DNA from 3 places in the Micromonospora sp. NPDC000089 genome. Region 3 is predicted to be linked to each of the others. Evidence: riboswitches for the same ligand, from Rfam matches in the RefSeq annotation. Region 3 holds a riboswitch; each other region holds the start of a gene.
What was found. A riboswitch is a leader RNA that binds a small molecule or an ion and turns the genes downstream of it on or off. The one in region 3 is predicted to bind cyclic di-AMP.
Positions count from the first base shown of each region.

Region 1 (6,184 bases), on a different contig from region 3:
TGGGCCAGGGGGTCTGCCAGGAGGGGGTCGGCGCGTAGGGCGGCGACCGTTCGGTGGACGTGGCGACGGATCGCCAGGGGGTGCGCGTGGGGGGCGGCGACGCCGACCTCGCGGACAGCGGGGGCGATCTGGTCCACCAGGTAGCCCAGCGCGCCGGCCGGCCGCAGACCGGTGCGCAGCGACTCCACCGCCGAGCCGACCGCGCCGCACCGCTCGTGGCCGAGCACCATCACCAGCGGCACCCCGAGCTGCTGCACCACGTACTCGATCGAGCCGCGGACCGCGGTGTCCAGCACGTGCGCGCCGGTACGGATCACGCAGATCGACCCGAAGGTCTGGTCGAAGATCGCCTCCAGCGGCACCCGGGAGTCGATGCAGCCGAGCAGCACCGCGTACGGCTGCTGGTCCCCGGAGGCGACGGCCGCGGCGGCGGTCACGTCGTGCCCGTGCACGGGCCGGCCGCTGACGAACCGGCGGTTGCCCGAGAGCAGCTCGACCAGGGCGGACCGGGGCGTCCGCCGGCTCGGGACGGCCGGTGGCGGGCTCGGCGCGGGCACGCCCTCCAGCCTGGCCGGGGGACGGGGAGCGCGGGGCCGGGTTGCGAATCTTCTCACCAACTCGGTTGGCGTGGTGTCATGGGGGGTAGCCGCTGTGTTACCGCCGGGTCAACCCCGGGCGACGGTGACCGGGCGGCCCGGGGAGGTGGCGATGCCGGAGCAGGTGGAGGTACGACTCCCGGACGACGTGCGGCTGCACGTCGAGGTCACCGGCCCGGCGGACGCGCCGGTGACCGCGGTGCTGCTGCACGGCTGGACGCTCGACGGGCGGGCCTGGCACCGGCAGCGCGCCGCCCTGGCCGAGCGCTTCGGCGACGACGTGCGGGTGGTCGCCTACGACGCCCGGGGGCACGGCCGGTCCAGCTGCATGGCGCTGCGCACGGCCACCCTGGCGCAGCTCGGCGACGACCTCCTCGCGGTGCTCGACCGGCTGGCGCCCGCCGGCCCGGTGGTGCTGGTGGGGCACTCGATGGGCGGGATGACCGTGATGGAGTACGCCCACCGCCACCCCGCGCACTTCGCCGCCCGGGTGGCCGGGCTGGTCTTCGTCTCCACCACCGCCGAGGGGCACACCCACACCGTCTACGGGCTGTCCCCGCGGATCGCCCGGCTGATCCGGCTCGCCGAGACCACCGGGGCCGGGGTGCTGGCCCGCTGCGGCGCCTGGCGACCGCCCCGGGCGCTGCTGCGCGCACTGCAGCCGAGCATCCGCTGGATGCTCTTCGGCGACCGCTGCGACCCGTCGGACATCCGGCTGGTGACCTCGGCGGTGGCCCGGGCGTCGCTGCGCTCGATCGGCGGGTTCCGCGCCTCGATCGGCGCCCAGCACCGGCTGGAGACGCTGGCCGCGCTGGCGCACCTGCCGGCGGCGGCCCTGGTCGGCGACCGGGACCGGCTGACCCCGCCGCCGTGCGCCGAGTCGATCGCGGCGGCGCTGCCGGCCACCGAGCTGACCGTCTGCCCCGGCGGCGGCCACATGCTGATGATGGAGCGCCCGGACGAGGTGACCGCCGCGGTGGCGGGCGTGCTGCGCCGGGTGCTGGCCGGCGCGCCGGAGACCGCCCCGGCGGGCTGACCGCGCCGGGTGGCCCGCGTCGCGTCACCCGCCCGGGCCCGCACGCGGCCCGTACGCTCCCCGTACCCTCATTCTCCGCCCGGCGCGCCCGCGCCCGGGCGGCGCCGCGACGCACAGGAGCGAAGTGAGTTGACCGACCAGACGACCCTGGAGCAGGAGCTCGCCGCCGAGCAGCGGCACCTCGACCGGGTGTACGCCCGTCTCGCCGAGCTGCGCCGCGCCGCGGCCCGCGCCGAGCGGGACGGCTACCGGCAGTCCCGGGTGGGCACCTTCGGGGCACTGGTGGAGCGGGACGCGATGGTCTTCCACGCCGCCCAGCGCCGGCACCTGCTGGACGCCGAGCACGAGGGCCTGGTCTTCGGCCGGCTGGACCTGCGCGACCGGCAGGTGCTCTACGTGGGGCGGCTCGGGGTGCGCGGCGAGAACGCCGAGACGTTGGTGGTGGACTGGCGGGCGCCGGCCGCCGCCGCGTTCTACCGGGCCACCCCGGCCGAGCCGCTCGGGGTGGTGCGGCGGCGGACGATCAGCTCCTCGGCCGAGAAGGTCACCCGGATCGAGGACGACCTGCTGGATCCGGAGGCCGCGCCGGCGGACCTGCCGGTGATCGGCGACGGCGCTCTGCTGGCCACCCTGTCCCGGGCCACCGGCCGCGGCATGCGGGACATCGTGGCCACCATCCAGCGGGAGCAGGACGAGGCGATCCGCTCCCCCGCCTCGGGGATCACCATCGTCTCCGGCGGCCCGGGCACCGGAAAGACGGCGGTGGCCCTGCACCGGGCGGCGTACCTGCTCTACTCCGACCGCAACCGGTACGCCGGCGGCGGCATCCTGGTGGTCGGCCCGTCCGGCGTCTTCGTCGAGTACATCGCCTCGGTGCTGCCCTCGCTGGGTGAGGAGACCGCCACCCTGCACTCGCTCGGCTCGCTCTTCCCGGGCTTCTCCGCGTCCCGGACCGATCCGCCGGAGGTGGCGGCGGTGAAGGGCTCGCTGCGGATGCGCCGGGTGCTGGACCGGGCGGTACGGGACGCGGTGCCGGACGGCCCGGACGAGCTGCGCCTGCTCTACCGCGGCGAGCTGCTGCGGCTGGACCGCCGCGAGCTGGACGACATCCGGGACCGGACGCTGGCGCGCGGCGGCCGCCGCAACGAGGTGCGCCGGGCCGCCTTCGACGCCGTCCTGGCGGCGCTCTTCGGGCAGGCCCGCCGGCTGCGGGTGGGCCGGCTGCCGGAGCAGCCCGCGTTCGAGGACGAGATCATCGACCGGCCCGAGTTCCGGGAGTTCCTCAAGGCGTGGTGGCCCCGGCTGCACCCCCGGCACGTGCTGGGCTGGCTGGCCCGCCCCGAGCGGCTGCGCCGGTACGCCGCCGGCCTGCTGTCCCGGGCCGAGCTGGCCCGGCTCGACGACGCGTACCGGACGCTGGACTCGCAAGGGCTGACGGTGGCCGATGTCGCCCTGCTGGACGAGCTGGACGCGCTGCTGGGCCGGCCGGCGCAGCGGGCCCGGCCGCGGCGGGACCCGTACCAGCTGGCCGGCGGGGTGCGCGAGCTGAGCACCGCCGCGGACCGGCGGCGGGCGGCCCGGGAGGCCGCCCGGGAGCGCCCGGCGGACTACCGCGACTTCGCGCACGTGGTGGTGGACGAGTCGCAGGACGTGTCGCCGATGCAGTGGCGGATGATCGGCCGTCGCGGGCGGTTGGCGTCCTGGACGGTGGTCGGCGACCCGGCGCAGACCGCCTGGGCGGGCGACCCCGGCGAGCTGGACCGCGCGCGGGACCAGGCGTTGGGCCGGCGCCGGCGGCACCGGTTCACGCTGACCACCAACTACCGCAACTCGGCGGAGATCTTCGCGGTGGCGGCGGCGGAGATCCGCCGGCTGCACCCGGACCTGGCGCTGCCCATCGCGGTGCGGTCCACCGGGGTGGACCCGGTCGCGCTGACCGTGCCGGCCGCCGAGCTGGTCGAGACCACGGTGGCCGCGGTGGAGACGCTGCTGGCCGACGTGGAGGGCACGGTCGGGGTGATCACCCCGGTGCCGCGGCGGGACGAGGTGGCCGGCTGGCTGGGTGACCGCGGCGGCTCCCGGCTCCAGGTGGTGACCAGCCTGCAGGCCAAGGGCATGGAGTACGACGGCGTGGTGCTGGTCTGCCCGGGTGAGATCCGGGCCGAGCCGTCCGGGGTGCGCACCCTCTACGTGGCGCTGTCCCGGGCCACCCAGCGGCTGACCACCGTCGATCCCGTTCCGGCCGTCGGGGATCACTTGCACACATAGCGATGTGAGCATACATTGGGTCGGGCCCCTCGACAGCGACGGAAGGTGTGGGCGTGGGCGGAGGTCATGACCACGGCGTGGCGGTCGGCAACGCCGCGCACCGCCACTCCGGCCGGCTGTGGGCGGCCTTCGGGCTGCTCGCCGCGCTGATGGTGGTCGAGGCGGTCACCGCGTTCGGCACCGGCTCGCTGGCCCTGCTCTCCGACGCCGGGCACATGTTCACCGACGTGCTCGGCATCGGCATGGCGCTGGCCGCGATCACCGCCACCCGCCGGGCCGACCGCGACCCGCAGCGCACCTTCGGGCTCTACCGGCTGGAGGTGCTCGCCGCGCTGGCCAACGCCGTGCTGCTCAGCGGGGTGGCGGTCTACGTGCTGATCGAGGCGATCCACCGGTTCGGCGACCCGCCCCGGGTGCTCACCGGCCCGATGCTGGCGGTGGCGGTGCTCGGCCTGCTGGCCAACGTGGCCGCCTTCGCCCTGCTGCGCCCCGGCGCGCAGGAGAGCCTGAACCTGCGCGGGGCGTACCTGGAGGTGGTCGGCGACCTGCTCGGCTCGCTCGGCGTGATCGGCGCGGCGCTGCTGATCGCCGGCACCGGCTGGTGGTGGGCCGACCCGGCCGTGGCGGTGGCGATCGGCCTGTTCATCCTGCCCCGCACCTGGCGGTTGGGCCTGGCGGCGGTGCGGATCCTGGTGCAGGCCGCCCCGGAACACCTCCAGGTGACCGCCGTACGCGACCGGTTGACCGCCGTGCCGGGGGTGGCCGAGGTGCACGACCTGCACGTCTGGACGCTCACCTCCGGCATGGAGGTGGCCTCCGCCCACCTGACCACCACCCCGGGCGCCGAGCTCGGCATGGTGCTCGCCGCCGCCCGCAGCGCGCTGCACGAGGACTTCCGCATCGAGCATGCGACCCTGCAGATCGAGCCGGGCAGCTCGCCGGGCGCCTGCGGGCCCTCCCACTGGTAGTTAGCGGTTCCTTAAGAATCCCGGGGATCATGTCCGTTAATCACCCTTTTAACGGCATTATCTCGCGTACCCTCGGTCACGAAACGGGCGGCGGTCACACCCGTGCCGGTAAGCTCTGCCCCGGCCTCCGCGCGGCGGCGCCCACCGGCGCGGCGTGGTGACCGTCGCCTAATCGCCAGCACAGGCGAGCCGGGGAACCACGTTCGTGGGGTGCATCCGCGTCAGCGGTAGGGATCTTCCGTCCCGAACCCGTCAGCTAACCCGGTCGGCGGCTGACGGAAGGACACGTGCATGCAGGTTCGACACACCACCGCGCGGCTGCTGGCCGCGATCGTCGCGACGCTCGCCCTGGGCGTGTCGTCCGCGCCGCTCGCCACGCCCGCCGTCGCCGCCGGCCCGACCAACCACCTCGCCGCCCCCGGGGACGACGACGAGGGTGGCTCCCCCTCGCTGCGCGCGCAGCTCGACGCGGCCAGCAAGGGCTGGCTCGACGCCCGGGCCGCGCTGGACCGCTCCACCCAGCGGCAGAAGCAGCTCGACGCCCAGCTCAAGACCGTGGAGACCGAGCTCGGCTCGCGCACCGACAAGGTCGGCGAGATCGCCGGTCTGGCGTACCGGACCGGGCGGCTCGGCCCGATCTCCGCGCTGCTGGACAGCCGCACACCGGAGGGCTTCCTGGACCGGGCGCGGGCGCTGGAGACGGTGGCCGCCAACGAGGACCGTGAGCTGCGCAAGCTGGTCGAGACCCGGGACGCGGCGACCCGCACCCGCACCGCGCTGGCTACCGAGATCGTCGAGCAGCGCAAGCAGGTCACCGTGATGGCCAAGCGCAAGGAGCAGGCCGAGCGGGCGCTCGAGGTGGCCGCCGCCGAGAAACCGGCGCCGCCGAAGGCCGACACCGGCGCCACCCGGGGCACCTCCACCGCCACCGCCAAGGCCGCCCCGCGCAACTCCGACGGCTCCTGGCCGCCCGAGTCGTGCAGCATCAACGACCCGACCCCGGCCGACGGCTGCATCACCCCCCGGATGCTGCACGCGATGCAGCAGGCCCAGGCGGCCGGCTTCAAGCGGTACGTCTCCTGCCACCGGCCCAGCGGATCCGGCGAGCACCCCAAGGGCCGCGCCTGCGACTTCGCCGCCCAGACCGACGGCTTCGGCGGGGACGCCACCGGCGGCGACAAGACGTACGGCACCAACCTGGCCGCGTACTTCATCCGCAACTCCGACCGGCTCGCCGTGCTGTACGTGATCTGGTACCGGCAGATCTGGCTGCCCAGCAGCGGCTGGAAGTCGTACAGCGGGGCGGGCGGGGACCC
Region 1 covers NZ_JBIAZT010000002.1:176,376-182,559, reverse strand. The annotation lists gene ACFY3U_RS04260 (carbonic anhydrase) at 1-557, opposite strand, end outside; gene ACFY3U_RS04255 (alpha/beta fold hydrolase) at 709-1,632, shown strand; gene ACFY3U_RS04250 (HelD family protein) at 1,762-3,900, shown strand; gene ACFY3U_RS04245 (cation diffusion facilitator family transporter) at 3,948-4,868, shown strand; cyclic di-AMP (ydaO/yuaA leader) riboswitch at 5,024-5,155, shown strand; gene ACFY3U_RS04240 (coiled-coil domain-containing protein) at 5,160-6,184, shown strand, end outside.
Region 1: linked by a shared signal. The riboswitch ahead of ACFY3U_RS04240 (coiled-coil domain-containing protein) and the one ahead of ACFY3U_RS11125 (C39 family peptidase) in region 3 are both predicted to bind cyclic di-AMP.

Region 2 (6,184 bases), on a different contig from region 3:
GGCGCTGCTCGGCCCGAACGGCGCCGGCAAGACCACCGCGCTGCGCGCGCTGGCCGGCCTGCAACCGCTCACCGCCGGGCACGTCCGCCTCGCCGGCGTCGACCTCGACCGACCGGCGGCCCGGGCCTGGGTGCCGCCGGAGCGGCGCCAGATCGGCGTGGTGTTCCAGGACTACCTGCTCTTTCCGCACCTCACCGCGCGGGACAACGTGGCGTTCGGGCCGCGCCGGCAGGGGCTGGACCGGCGGGCCGCCCGGGACCGGGCCGCCGGCTGGCTGGACCGGGTGGGCCTGTCCGGGTACGCCGGGCACCGGCCCCGGCAGCTCTCCGGCGGGCAGGCGCAGCGGGTCGCGCTGGCCCGGGCGCTCGCCGTCGACCCGGCCCTGCTGCTGCTGGACGAGCCGCTCGCCGCGCTGGACGCCCGGACCCGGCTGGACACCCGCGCCGAGCTGCACCGGCACCTGGCCGACCACGCGGGCGCCGCGCTGCTGGTCACCCACGACCCGCTGGACGCGCTGGCGCTGGCCGACCGGCTGGTCATCGTGGAGGACGGCCGGGTGGTGCAGGAGGGCGACGCGGCGGAGGTGACCGCCCGGCCACGCACCGACTACGTGGCCCGGCTGGTCGGGCTCAACCTCTACCGGGGCCGGGCCGAGGGTCGGCTGGTGCGGCTGGCGGGCGGCTTCGCCATCGCCACCGCCGACCCGTTGACCGGGGACGCCTTCGTGGTGTTCCCGCCCGCCGCGGTCGCCCTGCACCCGCACCGCCCCGACGGCAGCCCCCGCAACGCCTGGCCGGCCACTGTCGCCGGGGTCCAGCGGCACGGCGACAACGTGCGGGTCCAGCTCGGCGGCGACCTGCCCGCCGCGGCTGACGTCACCCCGGCGGCCGCAGCCCAGCTGCGGCTGGCCCCCGGGCAGCGGGTGTGGGCGGCGGTCAAGGCGGCGGAGACCCGCGCCTACCCGGCCGCGCCGCCCCCGCCCTGACGGCTCACGCCCGACCTGGCCCGCCGCCCGCACGCTGGCCTGGCGCGCCGCCCGAACCCCTTGTTCAGCGGTCGGCGGACTGGCCGGGGGGCGTCTCGTAGACGTCGGGGACGCCGTCCTGGTTCAGGTCGACCGACTCGGCCTCGCAGACCCGCCGGTACACCCGGGTCCGGGCCCGCAGCACGACGGTGGCCAGCAGCGCGGACAGCAGCGAACCGGCCAGCACCGCCACCTTGACGTGGTCGTCGCGCGCGCTGCCCAGCCCGAAGGCCAACTCGCCGATCAGCAGCGAGACGGTGAACCCGATGCCGCCGAGCAACGCCAGCCCGAGCACGTCCAGCCAGTTCAGGCCCTCGTCCAGGTCAGCCCGGGTGAACCGGGAGACCAGCCAGGTGGCGAGCAGGATGCCGACCGGCTTGCCGACGATCAGGCCGACCAGGATGCCCAGCGCCACCCGGTCGGTCAGCGCGGTGGCGAGCCCGGCCAGGCCACCGACGGTCACCCCGGCGGACAGGAAGGCGAAGACCGGCACCGCGACCCCGGCCGAGAGCGGCCGGAACCGGTGCTCGAAGTGCTCGGCCAGGCCCGGGCCGGCGTCCGGCCCGCCGGCGGCCTCGCTGCGGATCACCGGCACGGTGAACGCCAGCAGGACGCCGGCCACGGTGGCGTGCACCCCGGAGGCGTGCACCAGCGCCCAGGTGACCCCGGCCAGCGGCAGCAGCAGCCACCACGAGCGGACCCGCCGCTGCACCAGCCAGCCGAAGATCGCCAGTGGCACCAGCGCGCCGACCAGTGGCCCGACCGACAGGCTGGAGGTGTAGAAGGCGGCGATGATCATGATGGCCAGCAGGTCGTCTACCACGGCCAGGGTGAGCAGGAAGGTCCGCAGCGCCGAGGGCAGGAACCGCCCGATCACCGCCAGCACGGCCAGCGCGAAGGCGATGTCGGTGGCGGTCGGGATCGCCCACCCCCGCGCGGCCCCGCCGCCGGCGCCGGCCGCGATCAGGGTGAACAGCACCGCCGGTACGACCACCCCGCCGATCGCGGCCGCCACCGGCACCGCCGCGCGACGCGGATCGCGCAGGTCCCCGGCGACGAACTCCCGCTTGAGCTCCAGCCCGGCGACGAAGAAGAAGATCGCCAGCAGGCCGTCGGCGGCCCAGGTCGCCAGGGTGAGGTCCAGGTGCAGCGCCGAGGGGCCCACCCGCAGGTCCCGTACCGACTGGTAACCGCCGGACCAGGGGGAATTCGACCAGATAAGGGCGAGCAGCGCCCCGGCCAGCAGCAGCGCCCCGCCGACGGTCTCCTTGCGCAGGATGGCGGAGATGCGGCTGGTCTCGCCCCAGGAGCGGCGGGCGAACAGGCTGGTACGGCGCCGGTCGGCGTCGGTCACGGAAACTCCTCGTCGGCAGGGGTCGCGTCATCCATCGCCGACCAGACTTCCCGGCACACCAGGGCCAACCCTATCCGCCGTCACGCCGACCACATCGACCTTCGTACGACCGACGGCCTGCCCCTGGTCCCGCAGTACCCCGCGCCGGCCCGGCGGAACCCTCCCCGGCGCTCACCGACCCGCCGCCACCTGCCGGATTCTGGCGGCCCCTCCGACGGGGCGACGCCCGGCCGGTGGACCGGCCGGGCGTCGCCGTGGTGCGCCCTCGGGGAGAGGGTGGTGCGGCCCTCGGGGAGAGGGTGTGGTGCGTCAGACGCTGAGCCGCTGACCCGGGAAGATCAGGCCCGGGTCGGCGCCGACGATGCGCTTGTTGCGCTCGTACAGCGCCTGCCAGCCGCCCGCGACGTTCTTCGCGTCGGCGATCTCCGACAGGGTGTCGCCGGTGCGGACCAGGTAGTCGCCGCTGGCCGCCGGGGCGGCGGGCCGCTCGCTTCGGCTCGACTTCGTGGAAACGCGCTCGGCCTTCTCCGTGCGCGCGGACCGCTCGGACCTGTGCGTCCGCTCCGACCGCTGCGCCCGCTCCGACTTCTGCGAGCGCTCCGACTTCTCCGAACGCTCGGACTTCTGCGCGGACTTCTCCGAGCCGGACGAGTAGCTCTTGGTCGAGCCACCCTTCTTGCCACACACCGGCCAGGCGCCGATGCCCTGACCGTCGAGCACCTTCTCGGCGATCGCGATCTGCTCGCCCCGGCTGGCCAGGTCGGCGCGGGCGGCGTACTTCTTGCCGCCGTAGCCGGCCCAGGTGCCCGAGGTGAACTGCAGGCCGCCGTAGAAGCCGTTGCCGGTGTTGATGTGCCAGTTTCCGCCGGACTCGCACTGGGCGATCGCGTCCCAGTTGACGCTGGCGGCGCTCGCCGGAGCGGCCGGCGCGAGCACCGCGGCGACCCCGGTGGCCGCGCCGACGGCGAGCGTACCGACGGCGACGCGGCGCGAGCTGACCCGTCGGTGACGGGCGATGTATCGAGTTGCCATCTGTGATCCCTCCACGCCGACGAGGTGAGCTGTCGGGTTCGGGCCGAGGAGCCCGGCCGCCACTGGCGGCTTCACCCCGAGGTGACGTGCACCGAGGAACGTTGGGTCCCCCGCTCCATGCCCATGGGACAAGGTCCAGCGGCCGGCGGCATGGATTAGGCGTTACCGACCGTGGTGTCCGCGATGGCGGACCGGATCGACGTTAGGAGCCGTTTCTGCACTTTGCCCACCTCTTGTGAAGTTCTTCACCCGGTCAGGCGACGACCGGACGCCCCGAGTTGCGGACCGTCCACAGGAGCGGAGAATGCCCGCCTCAATGCGGAGAACGCTGCCCCTGACCGCTCGCGGCCGTCTCCGCCGAGCAGCTCAACTCTCCCGGTTGGAGCTGCACGGCGCTCGGCCGCCACACCTCGACCCGGTCACCCACCACTCTGGCCAGCAGGCAGGAGCCGCGCCGGTCGGCGCGCAGGGCGAGGCCGATGTGGCCGTCGAGCGTGGCCACGTCCCGGCGTACCCGGGGGTCCAATCGCATCCGGTCGAGCAGGGCGCCCACCGACGCCTCGGTGGCGGCGGAACCGGTCGGCAGCTCGCGGCGCAGCCGCTCGTCGACGCCGGCCGGCAGGGTGGCCGCGGGGCGCGGGGTGACCGGGGCGCCGGCCGGACACTCCACCTCGGTCACCGGATCGACGGCGTCGCTCCGGTAGCGGAGCCGATGACAGAGCGCGACCTCGGCGTGGCCGTCGTCGGCGCCGTCCCAGGTTTTCGTGGTCGCCTCGCCGTGCGTGCGCACCACCAGGGACACGCCGTCGCCCGCACCCCGGGTGGTGCCGTCGAGCGCCACCAGCTCGACCTGGTCCCGCCCCGCGACGAGCCGGCCGAACTCGTCGGCCTGCCACGGACGGTCCCGGTCGATAGCGGCGGTCAGCTCGTCCAGCCGGTCGCGTGCCTGCTGCCGGGCCAACCGCTCCGCGTCGCCCGGCGCCGCCTCATGGACCGCACATCCGGACAGCAACAGCCCCGACGCCAACAGCGCACCGACGATCGCCCGCCGTGCCGCACTCCCCCGCATGACCGCATTCTGCCGGTCGTACGCCGGTCGCACCGCCCCGCACGGCCGCGGGACCCCGTCATCCGGCCGGGGCCCCGCGGCGCGCGGTCAGAGTGTCCGGGCGAGACGGTCGGCGAGCACCCGGGCGAACCGAGCGGGGTCGGGCAGGTCGCCGCCCTCGGCGAGCAGCGCCATGCCGTACAGCAGCTCGGCGGTCTCGGTCATCGCCGGGGCGTCGTCGCCGCGCTGCTGCGCGTCGCGCAGCCCGGTTACCAGCGGGTGCGTCGGGTTCAGCTCGAGGATCCGCTTGACCGGCGGGAGCTCCTGGCCCATCGCGCGGTACATCTTCTCCAGCGTCGGGGTGAGGTCGTGCGCGTCACCCACGATGCAGGCCGGCGAGGTGGTCAGCCGGGACGACAGCCGGACCTCCCGGACGGTGTCGGCGAGCGCCTCGCGGAGGAAGGCGAGCAGACCGGCGTACTCCTGGGTGCGCTGCTCCCGCTCCGCCTCGGCCTCGGTGCGCTCCTGCTCGGTGTCCAGGTCGACCTGGCCCTTGGCGATCGACCGCAGCGGACGGCCGTCGAACTCACCGACCCGCTCCACCCAGACCTCGTCGACCGGGTCGGTGAGCAGCAGCACCTCGTACCCCTTGGCCCGGAACGCCTCCAGGTGCGGGGAGTTCTCCAGGGTGGCCCGGGTCTCGCCGGTGGCGTAGTAGATCTCGGTCTGCCCGTCCTTCATCCGGGTCACGTAGTCGGCGAGGCTGGTCAGCTCGTCCGCGTCCTGAGTGGACGCCACGGCGACGACGTCGAGGATGGCCGCGGTGTTGTCCGGGTCCTCCAGCAGGCCCTCCTTGAGCACCCGGCCGAACTCCGACCAGAAGGTGCGGTACCGCTCGGCGTCGGTGGCGCGCAGCTCCTTGACCGTGGTCAGCACCTTGCGGACCAGCCGGCGGCGGACCACCTGGATCTGCCGGTCCTGCTGGAGGATCTCCCGGGAGATGTTCAGCGACAGGTCGTGCGCGTCCACCACGCCCTTGACGAAGCGCAGGTAGTTCGGCATCAGGGCGGCGCAGTCGTCCATCACGAAGACGCGCTTGACGTAGAGCTGCACGCCGCGTCGGCCGTCGGCCTGGTAGAGGTCGAAGGGGGCGTGCGACGGGATGAACAGCAGCGCCTCGTACTCGAAGACGCCCTCGCCCCGCATGTGGATGGTCTCCAGCGGGTCGGTCCAGTCGTGCGCGACGTGCCGGTAGAAGTCGCGGTACTCCTCCTGCGCCACCTCGTCGCGGGGCCGGGCCCAGAGCGCCTTCATCGAGTTGAGCGTCTCGACCGTCGGCTCGGCGCCGTCCGCGCCCGGGACGGTGGTCCGGATCGGCCAGGCGATGAAGTCGGAGTACCGCTTGACGATCTCGCGGATCTTCGCCCGGTCGGTGTAGTCGAAGAGGTTGTCCTCGTCGTCGGCGGGCTTCAGGTGCACGGTGACCGCGGTGCCCTGCGGGGCGTCGTCGACGGTCTCGATCACGTAGGTGCCCTCGCCGGTGGACTCCCAGCGGGTGCCCTCGGCCTGGCCGGCGCGGCGGGTCAGCAGGGTGACCCGGTCGGCCACCATGAACGTCGAGTAGAAGCCCACGCCGAACTGGCCGATCAGGTCCTGGCTGGCCGCCTCCTTCGACTCCTTGAGCCGGCGCAGCAGCTCGGCGGTGCCGGAGCGGGCGATGGTGCCG
Region 2 covers NZ_JBIAZT010000009.1:12,689-18,872, forward strand. The annotation lists gene ACFY3U_RS17710 (ABC transporter ATP-binding protein) at 1-985, shown strand, start outside; gene nhaA (Na+/H+ antiporter NhaA) at 1,050-2,378, opposite strand; gene ACFY3U_RS17720 (transglycosylase family protein) at 2,688-3,410, opposite strand; cyclic di-AMP (ydaO/yuaA leader) riboswitch at 3,410-3,582, opposite strand; gene ACFY3U_RS17725 (hypothetical protein) at 3,724-4,479, opposite strand; gene htpG (molecular chaperone HtpG) at 4,567-6,184, opposite strand, start outside.
Region 2: linked by a shared signal. The riboswitch ahead of ACFY3U_RS17720 (transglycosylase family protein) and the one ahead of ACFY3U_RS11125 (C39 family peptidase) in region 3 are both predicted to bind cyclic di-AMP.

Region 3 (6,184 bases):
TCCGCACGCCACCGGCGGCGAGCCCGACCCGGGCGCCACCGCCGCGGACCACGTGCGGCCTCCTCACCCGCATCCCGTTTCCGGAGGTGCCGCGCATGCACACCGCGCTCTACCAGTTCCTCACCGAGATCCCGACCGCCGCCGCCATCTGGTCGTTCCTGCTGGTGATCGCCCTGACCGTGCTGACCGTGCTGGTCGCCCGCCCCGAGCGCGACAGTTCCCCCGAGGCCGCCGTCCCGCCGGGACCGCCCGGGGGCGCCGCGGCAGAGGCGGCCGACCAGCGCCGGTACGCCGAGGAGGTGGCCGTCGCCGCCGCCGGCGCCGCGCAGACCGCCCGCCGGCGGCGGGACGCCTGGTTGGCCGCCCAGGAGGACGCCGACAGCGCCTGGGCGGCGTACGACGAGGCGGAGACCGCCGCGCGTCGGTTCGCCGGGACCCTCGCCCTGCCCACCCCGCGCACGCCCCGCACCCCCGCCGAGTACGCCGCCCGGGAGCGCTGGCTGCACCGGGTCGCGGTGGCCGCGCACTGGCGGGGCGAGCTGACCCTGCCGCAGCTGCGGGACGTCGTCGCGCACCGGGACGGCTGGGATGCCCGCCGGCACCCGGTCGAGCAGGAGGCCCTCCTCGCCCGGTCGGTACGCGACGGTCGGCTCGGGGCGTACCGGGCGGCGGCCGAGCGGGAGCGGGCGGCCTGGCGGGACGCGGAGCTCGCCGCCGACTCCGCCCGCGCGCTGGCCGCGGAGGCGACGGTGGCGGCCCTGCGGCTGCGGCCGGCCCTGGTGGCAGCGCGTCGCCCCGCTGCGGCGCCGGTGGCCGCGACCCGCGCCGCCCGCTTCCGCCCGGCCCGGGTCGGCTGACGCCCGCGTCGTCCTACGCCGGCCGGCGGCTCGACGCGGCCGCCCGGTTCGCCGAAGCTGGCCGAATCGTTACCCGGAATTCGGTGAGCCCGGTCACGTCGGCACCGAACCGGTCATCCGGTGACGGTCGGTGACATCGATCGCGACGATCATCGGTGCTATCCACCACGCTGTCCGCTTGCCGACCCTGTGACACCGGAAAAGAACGTCGTCCGATCGAGCGACGCCAGTGCCATCCTGCCCCGGAAATTGCGCACGACGATCATGTTTCCGCAGCTGGTGGGCCTTGGCGTGGACCCGACCGGCCAGTAATGTCGCCCCGGTCCGGTGCGGTTTCCGATCGCAAGAGGCGACGCCGCGCCGACCCGCTCAATCGTGGCGACACGAGCCGGGGACCCACGCAGTCCCGGGGTGAATCCGCGGGCCACGGCCCGCGGTAGGGCGTTCTTCCCGCCCGAACCCGTCAGCTAACCCGGTCGGCGGTGTCGGAAGGAGTTCCATTCCGTGCAGTTCGATTCCACCCCTCAGTGGTTCCCCCACCTCGGTACCGGGGTGTCGTCGTCGGTCCACCGCGCACCCGCGCGCTGACTCCGACATCCGCCCCGACGTCCGGCTCCTGACCGGGCGATCCCCCGCCAGCGGCCCGCACCGGCCCCGACTCCGCGCGTGGCGCATCCGCCACGTGCCGCTCCGGCGCGCCCGCTCCGCCCTCGTACCGTGGAGGAACACCCGTGAAGCACCTCATGAAGCGGCAGCTGCGGCGCCTGGCCACCGAGCGGTCGTACCAGGTCGTCGCCGGCTCGGCCGCCGCCCTCGTGCTGGCCTCGGGCACCGCCGCCCTGGTCGCCGGCGCCGACGACGACGCGTCCCGGCCGCCGACCCCCGCCGCCATGACCGAGGTGGCGCCGCGACTGGACGACGTGGCCAGCCGCGGCCAGGCCCGGATCGTCGCCGGCGCGCCCGCCGCGGTCCCGTCCGCCAGCCCCCCGGCGACGCCGTCGGCCAGCCCGTCCCCGTCGGCCGCCGCCACCAAGGCCAAGGCCGCCGACCCGGACCTCGCCCCGAAGCCGGCGCCGAAGCCGCCGTCGTCCAAGGTCCTCAGCTACGACTACGAGGCCCAGACCACGTACTACTACTGCGGCCCGGCCGCGGTGCGCAACGCGCTCAGCGCCGCCGGCATCGAGCGCACCCAGGACGGCCTCGCCGCCGCCATGGGCACCACCGAGATGGGCACCAACTCGGCGTTCGACACCACCAAGGCGCTCAACGCCGAGGTCAAGGGCGAGCCGTACCGGACCCGGACTTTCGAGGGCACCCCGAGCTCCGCGCAGATCGACCGCCTCCAGGCCGACGTGGTCCGGGCGATCACCGACAAGCGCGCGGTGGTGGCCAACGTGGCCGGCGACGCCACCGACGTCGACGGCGGCTGGCACTCGTTCCCCGGCGGCCACTACATCGCCGTGGTCGGGTACAAGAACGACGGTCGGACGGTCCGGATCGCCGACTCGGCCGACCCGAGCCTGCCGGCGTACTGGATCAGCACCATCGACCTGGCCAACTGGATCGCCACCCGCGGCTACTCCGCCTGATCCCGGCTCGTCCGACGGGCGCCGGCTCCCACGGGGAGCCGGCGCCCGTCGCCGTCGGCCGAGGGGATCGCCACCTCCACCGCGCGGTAGCTCCACAGCGCGTTCACGCACTCGTGAACGAAAGATGGCGCGCGGGTAGCGGCCCAGATGAACCCTAACGTGCGAACCGCGCCGCCCAACGGGGCGGCGCGGTTCGCGAGACACCGTGGCGGTGCCGAAGCTCACTTCTTCTTGGTGAAGGCCGTGTATGCCTTGATCACCTCGTCGGTCGGGCCGTCCATCCGGATCACGCCCGACTCCAGCCAGATCGTCCGTTCGCAGGTGTCCCGCACGGAGGAGAGCTGGTGGCTGACCAGGAACACCGTGCCGGCGCCCTCCCGCAGCTCACGGACCCGCTGCTCGCTGCGCTTGCGGAAGGCGTCGTCGCCGGTGGCCAGCGCCTCGTCGATCAGCAGCACGTCGTGCTTCTTGGCCGCCGCGATGGCGAACCGCAGCCGGGCCGCCATGCCGGAGGAGTACGTCCGCATCGGCAGGCTGGCGAAGTCGCCCCGCTCGTTGATCCCGGAGAACTCGATGATCTCCGGCGCGCGCTGGGCGACCTCCTCCGGCGACATGCCCATCGCCAGGCAGCCCAGGATCACGTTGCGCTCGCCGGACAGGTCGTTGAGCAGGGCGGCGTTCACCCCGAGCAGCGACGGCTGGCCCTGGGTGTAGACGGCGCCACCGTTCACCGGGAGCAGGCCGGCGATCGCCCGCAGGATGGTCGACTTGCCGGAGCCGTTGGTGCCGATCAGGCCGACCGCCTCGCCCCGGTACGCGGTGAAGGAGACCCCCCGGACCGCGTGCACCTCCTGCACGTTCGGGGCGTTGGTGCGCTTGACCAGCCGCCGGAAGGCCGCCACCGGGGTGGTGCCGCCGGTGGCGCCCTTGTGCACCCGGTAGATCACGTGGGCGTCGTCCACCACCACGGTGGGGATCCGCTCCTCGATCCGGGGCAGCGTGAGGGTCGCGTCGTTCGACGCCTCGAGGTGCTCAACCACGGCCGTACTCCTGTTCTCCGCGCCAGAAGTAGAGGTAACCGCCCAGGCCGGCCACGATCGCCCAGCCCACCGCCACCAGCCACAGCTGGGTCACCGACTCGTTGAGCAGCGGTACGTCCTCCAGCAGCGCGTGCCGACCCAGCTCGATGTAGACCAGCATCGGGTTGTACTGGACCAGGGTGGCGGCCCAGTGCGGCAGCTTCTCGAAGAGGGTGACGCTGTAGAGCACGCCGGAGCCGTACATCCAGGTGCGCATCACGAACGGGATGATCTGCCGCAGGTCGGTGGCCTTGGAGCCCATCCGGGCCACGGTCAGCACCACCCCGGCGTTGAACACCGTCTGCAGCAGCAGCGCGGGCACCAGCATCAGCCACTCGAAGCTGAGCGGTTCGCCGGTGATCAGCACGATGCCGATCAGCACCACCATCGAGGCGAGCAGTTCCTGGAACTGGGTCAGCACGATGGCCAGCGGCAGGCTGGCCCGGGGGAAGTGCAGCGCCCGGATCAGCCCCAGGTTGCCGCTGATCGCCGCCGTGCCCGCCTGCACCGCGCTCTGGGTGAAGTTGAAGATGAACAACCCGGTGGTCAGGTACGCGATGAAGTTCGGGATGCTCTTCTGCTCGAGCACGATGCCGAAGATCAGGTAGTAGACCGCGGCGTTGGTCAGCGGGGTGAGCACCTGCCAGAGCTGACCCAGCTTGGCGTTGCTGAACGAAGCGACCAGTTTGGCGTTGGCGTACGCGGCGATGAAGTGCCGGTACGCCCACAGTCGGCGGCTGTACTCGGCAAGGGACGGGCGCTCGCCGGCGACCTTGAGTCCGTGCCGAGCGGCCAGCTGCGCCTGGGTCAGGCCCGTTTCGGGGTCGACCAGCGCGGTGGTGGCCATGGGTGGGGCGCTCCGATCTTTCGTGTTCGACGGGACGCGCGACGAAGGAATCTACCGGGTGAACGGTGGGGGAGGCCGCCTCGTCGCTGCGTGGACGGTAGTCCATAACACGTCGGGACGCAACCGTACCGTCGTTGCGCTACATTGGCCCACGTGACAGGTGCGAAGAGTCCCCGATGAGCAGCGAGAAGAGGCGTACGCCGGCCGGCGCCGCGGTGCTCCGGGGTGACATCACCAGGGCGATCCGGCGGGCGCTGATGCAGGAGCTCGCCGCGGTCGGCTACGGCCGGCTCTCCATCGAGGCGGTGGCCCGCCGGGCCGGCGTCAGCAAGACCGCCGTCTACCGCCGGTGGAGTTCGAAGCTCGACCTGGTCGTGGAGACCGTGCTGGCCGTCGCCGGCAACAAGCTGCCCGCGCTGGACACCGGCAGTCTCCGCGGCGACATCGCCCTGTTGTTCCAGGTGGTGGCGGCGGCGCTGAGCCATCCGCTGGCCTCGCAGATCATCCCGGACCTGCTGGCCGAGGCGGCCCGCAACGCGAGCATCGACGAGGCGCTGCGACAGGTGCTCCGGATCAAGCAGCAGGAGATCTGCGGGCGGCTGATCGGCCGGGCGGTCGAGCGGGGGGAGCTGCCGGTCGGCACCGACCCGGACGCCGCCGTCGACCTGATCGTCGGCCCGCTCTACTGGCGGCTCGCCATCGCCCGCGCCCCGCTCACCCCGGTCTACCTCGACCTGCTGGTCGAGTCGGTGGCCGCCGGCCTCACCGCGGACGTCGCGGCCCCCCGCGCCCCCGAGCTGCCCGCCCCCCGCTGACCCGCGCCGCGACAGGCCACGTTTCCTCCGCGACACCTGACCGCACCCGTACGGGGTGGTTACGGCTACTTCCCATCGCCGCCGGACCGGGCCGGTCACGGTCAGCCGGCGAGCAGGGCGGCCACCGCCTCGGCGGCCGGCACGTCCACCGGCAGCGGGTGGGCGGCGGTGACCGCGGTGACCGGCAGCGGGCCGTACAGGTGCGGAAAGAGCGCCCCGCCCCGGGACGGCTCCCAGCGCAGCTGCGGCCCGAGCGGTGCCGGGTCCACCGCGAGCAGGGTGAGCCCGGTGGCGCCGGCGTAGTGCCGCCGAGCGGTCTCCACGACCTGGTCGGCGGCGGACAGGTGCAGGAAACCGTCCTGCCGGTCCAGCGCCGAACCGGGGACGTACCCGGTGGCGGCGGCCTGTTCCCACTCGCTGGTCGGCAGCAGCTTGTAGATCATTCGAGCAGCCTACGGGCCGCGGCCGGCCGTTCCCCCGGTACCGCCCGGCCGCCGGGTCTGCCACCATTCGCATCTCAGCCGTACGACGGACGGGGGTCACCGGTGCGCATCCTGCTGGTCGAGGACGACCGACGGGTCGCGGCCGCCCTCACCTCGGCGCTGACCCGCCGGGGGTACGAGGTGGAGCACGCCGCCACCGTCGCCGCCGCCCTGCGCGCCGCGCCGTGCGACCTGGTGCTGCTGGACCTGACCCTACCCGACGGCGACGGTACCGAGGTCTGCCGGGAGCTGCGCCGGCGCAGCAGCCAGCTGGGCATCATCGCGGTCACCGCCCGGGGTGAGGAGCGCGACCGGGTGGCCGGCCTGCGGCTGGGCGCCGACGACTACGTGGTGAAGCCGTTCTCGATGGTGGAGTTGCAGGCCCGGATCGAGGCGGTGCTGCGCCGGGCCGCGCACGCGGCGCCCCAGCGGGACCTGATCGAGGCCGGGTCGGTCCGGATCGACGTGGCCGGCCGGGCGGTCAGCGTCGGCGGCCGGGCGGTGGCGTTGACCCG
Region 3 covers NZ_JBIAZT010000004.1:329,390-335,573, reverse strand. The annotation lists gene ACFY3U_RS11130 (hypothetical protein) at 96-857, shown strand; cyclic di-AMP (ydaO/yuaA leader) riboswitch at 1,214-1,354, shown strand; gene ACFY3U_RS11125 (C39 family peptidase) at 1,589-2,446, shown strand; gene ACFY3U_RS11120 (ABC transporter ATP-binding protein) at 2,668-3,486, opposite strand; gene ACFY3U_RS11115 (ABC transporter permease) at 3,479-4,372, opposite strand; gene ACFY3U_RS11110 (TetR/AcrR family transcriptional regulator) at 4,549-5,187, shown strand; gene ACFY3U_RS11105 (DUF952 domain-containing protein) at 5,289-5,630, opposite strand; gene ACFY3U_RS11100 (response regulator transcription factor) at 5,733-6,184, shown strand, end outside.